DNA from 2 places in the Rummeliibacillus sp. G93 genome. Region 1 is predicted to be linked to the other one. Evidence: a T-box and tRNA genes for the amino acid it is inferred to sense, from the RefSeq annotation. Region 1 holds a T-box; the other holds one or more tRNA genes.
The links. The T-box of region 1 lies ahead of thrS (threonine--tRNA ligase). A T-box ahead of a tRNA ligase gene usually reads a tRNA of that ligase, here a tRNA-Thr.
Positions count from the first base shown of each region.

Region 2: it has a tRNA-Thr gene. The T-box ahead of thrS (threonine--tRNA ligase) is inferred to sense a tRNA for this amino acid. The anticodon was not compared.

Region 1 is NZ_CP097314.1:2,151,347-2,155,780, forward strand. Features, by position in the region: gene M2M59_RS10760 (hypothetical protein) at 282-500, opposite strand; gene thrS (threonine--tRNA ligase) at 742-2,664, opposite strand; T-box leader at 2,763-2,997, opposite strand; gene dnaI (primosomal protein DnaI) at 3,056-4,000, opposite strand; gene M2M59_RS10775 (DnaD domain protein) at 4,002-4,434, opposite strand, start outside.
Region 2 is NZ_CP097314.1:610,016-614,449, reverse strand. Features, by position in the region: gene M2M59_RS02970 (WecB/TagA/CpsF family glycosyltransferase) at 1-641, shown strand, start outside; gene M2M59_RS02965 (hypothetical protein) at 824-1,156, shown strand; gene M2M59_RS02960 (O-methyltransferase) at 1,140-1,778, shown strand; gene M2M59_RS02955 (potassium channel family protein) at 1,940-2,326, shown strand; tRNA gene M2M59_RS02950 (tRNA-Thr) at 2,457-2,527, shown strand; gene M2M59_RS02945 (DUF2653 family protein) at 2,675-2,965, opposite strand; gene M2M59_RS02940 (hypothetical protein) at 2,953-3,432, opposite strand; gene M2M59_RS02935 (bifunctional metallophosphatase/5'-nucleotidase) at 3,567-4,434, opposite strand, start outside.

The DNA of each region.
Region 1 (4,434 bases):
GGTAATACGAAAATTTTTGTTGTTTCCATTAATCTAGATGCCATTACTATCGAGTAATAAATACATACGATTGATAAAATGATCGTACTAATACTTAAATCCTTTTGCATATCCCAAATAGCTTGCAAATAAAAAGCAGAAAATATAAATATAAAAATAAAGATAAAAAGTTTAAAGTAATTCAATATATAAGTCCCCTTTTAACCTTTGTTGTCCCCTAAATTCCTAAATTTATTTGTCTCATAATGAATAATTTAAAATTCACATATAAATCTTAGAGTTTAATAATAAAACAAAAGAATAATTCCAAATAGAAAACAAGCGATCACAAATGTAACATAAAAACCAGGAACCCCTAAAGTAACCTCAAGTATTATCGAAATAATGGTTTTAGGTAAACTCGATTTACTCTCTTTATAATCTTTTATTAACAAATTGATTAGCCAAATTAAACTTACTGCTACTATCAATTCTAATAAAATACCAATTAATATGTGCACTTTATATCCCTCCTTTTGCCATCAACTATAAATATTCTCCATACTTTATAGATGACATAAGAAGAGCAGCAAGATACCTTCTTGAGATTGAATTCTTAAAGTAAAATTTTAATAAAATAGCCTAAAAAAATAGTAACTTACTTTTAAATAAAAATAAACTACTTAAGAATAATTATCTAAATTTATTTGAAATCAAAAAGCGGCTTTTCGTCTAATAAACGAAAAGCCGCTTTTGATACATCTAGCCCAAATGTTGTACGTCTTCTAAAATTTTGTTTAGGAATTCATCAAATGGAACAGTTTCAGAATCCTTAGAGCCATACTTGCGGACATTGACGCTGCCATCAGCCATTTCTTTGTCTCCTAGTACAAGCATGTACGGAATCTTTTTCATTTGTGATTCACGGATTTTGTAACCCAGTTTTTCGTCTCGGTAATCCATTTCCACACGCAAGCCTTTTGCTTGAAGTTTTTCTTGTACGCTCTTCGCATAATCGAAGTGCACATCGTTGGAAACAGGGATCACTTGAACTTGCACTGGTGCTAACCAAGTTGGGAATGCACCTTTATATTCTTCGATCAAGAATGCAACAAAGCGTTCCATTGTTGATACGACACCGCGGTGAATAACAACAGGACGATGTTGTTTGCCGTCTTCTCCTACATAGTTCAGGTCGAAGCGTTCTGGCAATAAGAAGTCAAGCTGTACAGTGGACAATGTTTCTTGTTTGCCGATAGCAGTTTTTACTTGAACATCTAGTTTAGGGCCATAGAATGCCGCTTCCCCTTCAGCTTCATAGTAATCCAATTCTAATTCATCCATTGCTTCTTTCAACATGCTTTGCGCTTTATTCCACATTTCATCATCATCAAAGTACTTTTCAGTATCTTGTGGGTCTCTATAAGACAGACGGAATTCGTAGTCATCCAAGTTGAAATCTTTATATACAGCTAAGATAAGTTCCACTACTTTTTTGAATTCTTCTTTGATTTGATCTGGACGAACGAATAAGTGTGCATCGTTTAGAGTCATGCCGCGGACACGTTGAAGGCCAGATACAGCGCCACTCATTTCGTAACGGTGCATAGTACCAAGCTCTGCAATACGTAGCGGAAGGTCTCGGTATGAATGCATAGATGATTTGTACACCATCATATGGTGCGGACAGTTCATTGGACGTAGCACTAGTGTTTCGTTATCCATCTCCATTGGCGGGAACATATCTTCTTGGTAATGATCCCAGTGGCCTGAAGTTACATACAAGTCTTTTGAGCCAAGAACTGGTGTGTAAACATGTTTGTAGCCAAGAGAGACTTCTTTATCAACGATATAGCGTTCGATTGTACGACGGATTGTCGCACCATTTGGCAACCATAATGGAAGGCCCATGCCTACTAATTTGTTGTTAGTGAATAATTCAAGCTCTTTCCCAATTCTACGGTGGTCACGTTCCTTTGCTTCTTCTAACATTTGTAGGTGTGCTTTTAAATCTTCCTTGTTAAAGAAAGCAGTACCGTAAATACGTTGAAGCATTTTGTTGTCGGAGTTTCCTCTCCAATAAGCACCAGCGATAGAAAGCAGCTTGAATTCTTTAATTTTTCCTGTTGAAGGTACATGGACACCACGGCAAAGGTCGAAGAATTCGCCTTGTTCGTAGATTGATACTTGTTCATCTTCAGGAATAGCTTCAAGAAGTTCCACTTTGTATTCATCATCTGCAAAGCGTTTTTGCGCTTCTGCACGTGATACGTCGTGACGAACGATTTCAAGATTCTCTGAAATGATTTTTTTCATTTCTTTTTCAATGCGCGGGAAATCGTCTGAAGTGATTGGTTCAGGTGAATCGATATCATAGTAGAAGCCACCTTCAATGACTGGTCCAACACCAAGTTTCACGCCATCGAATAAACGTTTTACAGCTTGTGCAAGTAAATGTGCAGTTGAATGACGCATAACTTCTAATGATTCTTCATCATTCGGTGTTAAGATAGCAATAGTACCATCACTTTCAAGTGGTGTTTTTGTGTCTACTAAAGCACCATTGAATTTGCCGGCGATTGCTTTTTTGCGTAGTCCTGGACTGATAGATAATGCAACTTCATCTGTTGTAATGCCTTTTTCAAACTCTTTTACTGAGCCATCTGGGAATGTTAATTTAATCATTTTTCATCTCTCCTTTTTGTTTTTTCAAGAGCTCTAGGCCACAAGCTTAGGAGATTTTTTGTCCATTTGTTTTTAAATACACAAAAAAACCTCATCCGCAAAGGGACGAGGTTTGTGCTCGTGGTTCCACCCTTCTTCCTTCTACACAAGAAAATCCTTGTATAGACGAAGCTCAAGATCGGTTAACGGACCGCTTCCGGCGACAATTACTGTTCTCTTTCACTGACGCTGCTCCAAGGGGGTAAATTGAATGCCGTTACTAAGAAGCTCTCACCAGTTGCTTCTCTCTCTTTAAGCCGTACAGACAATTGTTGTCCTTTTCTAAGCATTTAATATTTAGATTATGTTTGAAATTATAAACTGAATCTTTTTGAAAATCAAGTAAAATCATTTAATCTTGATAAAGCCTTCTGTTTTCACCAATCATCTCGAAGTCTGTAGTAAGTGCCTTGACGCGCTCCATGATACGAGCTGCTTTCATGACATCTACTTCCCCTTTTTGTGTTGTCGCGAAATGTTTCTCCAATTGATCATAGTCATAATTGGAGGTAATGAAGACTGGCAAACCCTCATTCATCCGATATTGAAGAATGGTACCAATAATTTCATCTCTCGTCCAAGCAGACAAGTTCTCTGCCCCTATATCATCCAGCATTAAGACGGGTGCTTTTTTGACGAAATCCACTTTTTCTGACAGCGTTTGATCACCAATAGCACTCTTTAATTCACTTAGAAAATCTGGGACATATACCATAACTGTTTTAATTTCCATGGTTGCCAGTTCATTGGCAATGGCGCCAAGCACATATGATTTACCAACACCAAAGTTGCCATATATATAATAGCCTGTCTTCGGTAATTCACCTGTTTTGCGTACTTTTTGAATAAACAGTTCTGCTACATCACTGATTGTCGCCTTAGAAGGATTGCTTTTATCCAAGTCATCAATACGAGCTTTCAATACATCCTTAGGCATATGCATACTAGAAATCATCGAAGCTGCCCTGCGACGGTTATCTTCCATCCTCTTAGTTTGGCATGGAATGTATTCAAGATCGATTTGCCCTCTAATGACTGTGAGCTTTGGAATGAAGCCATTGATCGCATTTTTACAGAGAGCGACAGATTCGCAAGCACTACAGTCATGATGCTGATTGACATATTCATAAAGCTTGCCTAAACCTCTTTCGACCATTTCCCTATTGGCAACTTGATCGTTTTCAGCGAGAAACTTTTGAACATTTTGATTTTCTAAGATTTCTTTTTGCATTTCGTTATAGCGTGATTGAAATTGTGAATCCATCATTTTTTTCAGTTCTCTGTTAATCGGCTGCATGTTATGAATCCACCTCTCCTTCTTTCAATCCTAATTTTTTCATTACTTCTTGCCGTTTCTTATCATAATCGGTATGAGTTGTTTCTTTGTTTTCCTCTTTTTTCTGCTGTTGTTTCATTTTATTTTCATAGTACCAGTCAGGTACATTTTGCTTTTGGTTGTATGTTTGATTTTTCGGGGTATATTGCTTTCGATTCTTTTGGAGCTGATAATCCTCCGCAAATTTGAACGCCCCTTCAGCACTTTGAACATTATTCTTTCGCCAATTTGTTGCGATAGACTGAAGAAAAGAATTATTTAAATTAGCGTTACTGACATAGTAAGCATAATGAATTAATGTATTCATAACTGGTTTCTTGATGTCGTCATATTTGGCTGTGAAATCTTCTACCACCTTGACATCCTTTTCAAACGGCGTTTTCCCTTTTACAAGC
Region 2 (4,434 bases), 1.5 Mb from region 1:
CCTTGGCAACCAGCAACAAGGAACCCATTTCAATCGTAACAGCGAATCCCGAAATTGTTATGCTAACAAAAGAAAATGCACAATATGAACAATACGTACAGCGATCGACCTATGTAGTCGCAGACGGTATAGGCGTTGTCATCGGTTCTAAAATATTAGGTACTCCATTGCGGGAACGGATACCAGGCTATGAATTAGTACACGCATTTATGAAAAATGCTGATATTAATAAAAATCGATTCTTCTTTTATGGCGGCAAGCCTGGTGTAGCAGAAGCAGCGGCTAAAAAGGCAATCGCCCTCTACCCCCATATTAATATTGTGGGGACTGCTGATGGCTATGGTGACAGTGACGCAGTAGCCACTCAGGCAGCGTCCTTAAAGCCTGATTTTATTTTTATTGCTACGGGAGCTCCCAAACAAGAAGAATGGATAGCTAGTCACCGCCATCAATTCGAGCACTGTGTCATGATGGGCGTAGGCGGCAGTTTGGACGTGTTATCAGGCAATGTTCGCCGTGCGCCACAACTCTTTATCAAGCTTAATCTTGAATGGTTCTATCGCCTAATCACACAACCCACCCGTATAAAACGTATGATGAAGATACCTCTTTTTCTGCTTAAGGTGTTGCAATCAAAATAACAATTTGCCGATTCTATTAAATTGAATCGGCTTTTTTATATTCCCAATTTCCATTCAAAAATCCAATAGCAATTTATTAATAATAATTCGCTCTTATAATTTATATTGATTTATTGTATACAATTGTATACAATAATTTTATATTCCGATTGTATACAATTGTATACAGAAAGAGGTGTGATATGAGACCAAATGAGGAAAGAGGCGGCCGACATCGTCATCATGGCGGCGGCCATCATACAAAGGGTCCTAAAACATTTAGGCGCGGCAGAGCAATAGCGTTTTTAGAGATACTTCAGCTAAAACGTATGACTATCAAACAGCAACTAGACGAACCCGAATTTGAAACTATTAAGCCAGTCTTAATCGGTGAGTTAAAGGCACTCGACATGGTTATCAACGAATTTATACAGCTATTTGATTTAGAAGAAAGTGATGAAATGGTAACCACTGAAAATCCTTCTATAGAAGCCTCAGAAACGATAGGAGATCTAGCAGATGAAACTAATCAATGAATACATCGATAGCCTCTTCGCTCCAACAGATACAGATTTAGAGGACGTGCTGACATCAATTGAAGAAAACGGAATGCGTTCTATCTCCGTATCACCCGGCTCTGGTAAGCTTCTTACAATGCTGGTGTCTTTATCACAAGCTAAAGAAGTACTAGAAATTGGAGCACTTGGCGGCTATAGCGGCATATGCTTGGCAAGAGGATTTGGCAGCGAAGGTTATTTAACATCACTCGAATTAGAGGAAAACTATGCTACCCTCGCTCATCAAAATTTAACCAAAGCAGGCTTTGGTAATCAAGTTACCTACTTGACTGGTCCAGCACTAGAAAGCCTCCAAATTCTAAAAGAAAATAATAAACAATATGATTTTTTCTTTATAGATGCAGACAAACTAAATTACATCAACTATTTAAACGCTTGTATCGAACTTGCCAAAGATGGTGCTATTATTGTCACAGACAATGTCTTAGCTGGCGGGAGTGTTGCAGATTCAAACTCACAGCCTAAACGTTATAGTGAGTTCATGAAAGAGTTCAATAAAACAGTCGCAGAACACTCTCAGTTGCAATCTGTATTAATACCGATCGGCGACGGAATGACGGTTTCACGCGTTATAAAGTAGTTATACAACATGCTGACTGCTAGCAAATGCTATATGCTTTGTGAGCAGTTTTTTCAATTTCTAATCCTGCTTATCCGACTACCCCACCCCTCAACCTAGAAATATTTTCCCTTGCATGATACTGTATTCAATGAATAATAACGAGGAGGAATTCTTTCACTTTGATTTCATTTATCCTAACACTAAAACGACTGCTAGAAGCTTTGTATAAATCATCAAAACATCCTTTATTTTTATCGCTTATTACTACCCTATTTTTCATCATTCTGTCAGGCGTGTTATTTTATACACAAAAAGAAGGCTGGGCCGTTCTAGACGCCATCTATTTCTGCGTTGTGAGCATTATTCCAACCGGCATCGATACCAACCTTTCCCCTGAAACAGCGATAGGAAAAGTATTCACTATGTTCTATCTTATCGTTGGAACAGGCACAATGCTCCTAACACTCATACTTTTGGCCAAATCGACCATCAATAATGATGATGATTTTAAGAAAACCTTTAAAAGTGGAAAGTGGAAACGCGAAGGACAAGAGGAAGAAAAATAATTCATTTCTTCCCAGTTGCATTGGAGAAGAATAAGTCAAGATAATGCTAGGGCATTTTTGAATTTCGCCTAAATCATGAAATCTGAATTAAGAAAATAAAAGTGCTATACTATTGGTGTAAATAAATATTGCCGACTTAGTTTAATGGCAAAACGGTGGTCTCGTAATCCACTGATAGGAGTTCGATTCTCTTAGTCGGCATATTAAAAAACCGACAACTAACATAAATCTTAATTTGAATTTGCACTATCTTTCAATTGATAATCCAATAAGACTCTTAGATAGCCTATTACGTCTATTCTGTTTCCATAAAAATAAAAGCCATCCATAATTGGATGGCTTTATTTCTTATTCTATAACGGCAATCATGCCCTCTTCATCATCAATTTCTAATCGGATGCTTGCTGCATAGGGATCTACGTTGGTTTCTTCTTGTAAATAGGCACGGATAGCGGACAACATGTTGGCTACGCGATACGTATCTTGTCGATTATTATAATATGCATCGGCAGAGTAGCCTTCATCGTCATCAAAGCAAAGCTCGATCTCTACATTTTCGGGCATTACATTGATTTGGCGTGCATGGTATACGCATAATGCGTTAATTAATTGGTCCTCTGATAAGACTATTGTTTCCATACATTTCGGTCCTCGTCACGTTTTTTGTTGCCACGGAACATTTGGAAAACTTTCATGATTAACATAATAAGTACCAAGATGGCAATAACATTGATTAATAAACCAAATAAGTTGCCCATTGCACCCATATTGCTAAGCATTCCACCAAATAAAAGTCCTGCAAGTCCTCCGAGCATCATGCCACGCATAAATCCGCCCTTTCGTGGAGTTGAATTAGCAGTTTTTGATTTGTTAGTTTTGTTATTAAAGCTTGAGTTTTTGTTATCTTGTGTATTTCGATTTGTATTGGATTTATTGTTATTGAAAATAGAATTATTGGAATTACCGTTTGAATTAAAACCTCTTTTGCCTGATTTGTATCCTCTTGCATCAGCTGTGATGCTAAAATGGTCTGAAACAACAGGCCCTACAGTTGAGAAAGCAAGAGTAGCTGCAAATAAAGCTGCCGCAAGTTTTTTAAATTTCAATTAAATACCCTCCATTAGTGTGTAATTAATATTACTTACTCTTATCTTATCATTTTCCTTACATTATATGAAATGAAACGCTAAGGCAAAAAAAATCCTCCTGCTTTTATAGCAAGAGGATTTTTATTAGTTTGTTAGTCCACTTTTACATTACGAACTTCTGTTGGCTCATCAATAGTTTGTTTACCTTTTAAGTAGTTGATGAATGCATCAGTATCTACTTCGATTGTTTTATCATTTGTTGCTGTTGTGAATGCTTTGAAGTTATCGCCACCTGTTGCGATAAAGTCGTTAATTACAACAGAATATGTTTTTGCAGGATCGATTTTTTCATCTGTATCTCCTACAAATACATCTACAACTCCTTTTGAATTATACGTATAGTGCAAGCCAGATACTTCTAAGCCATAACCACCTGTGAATTGTTGGTTGATTGCTTCTTTAATATTAGCACCAGTCATGTCTACCACTTTCAAGTAGTTGCCGAATGGTTGGACTGCTTGCGCTTTACCCCATGTAATAACATTTTTGTCTCCGTCTTTAACTGTAGTAAGGTCAGCACGGATACCACCAGAGTTTGTCATAGCAAAGTCAGCATTGTAGCCTGAAGCTTTTGCTTGGCTTAATTGTCCATCAGTTACTAAGTTGCCGACTGGAGAACCGCCTAGTGGATGAGCGACACGGTCTCTTGTAATGGATTCAAATGATGCTGTTGCGATTGGCGCATCAATTTTCTCTTTTACTAAAGATTTCGCTTCATTCACAATGCCATTTACCTTCTTAGATACTTTGTTGCTGTTGATTTGTTCTTCAGTTGGCAAGTAGTTATATTTTACAATACCAGATGGTGTTTTAATAAAGTCTTTTGTCTTTTTGCTAATTTTACCTGTTACAACTGAATAAGCTTTACCAAATGATTTTGCCTCAATAATGCGTGTATTTTTGTAAACGCCATTAGCAAAGTTGTGATCATGGCCGCCGATTACTACGTCTACAGAGTGT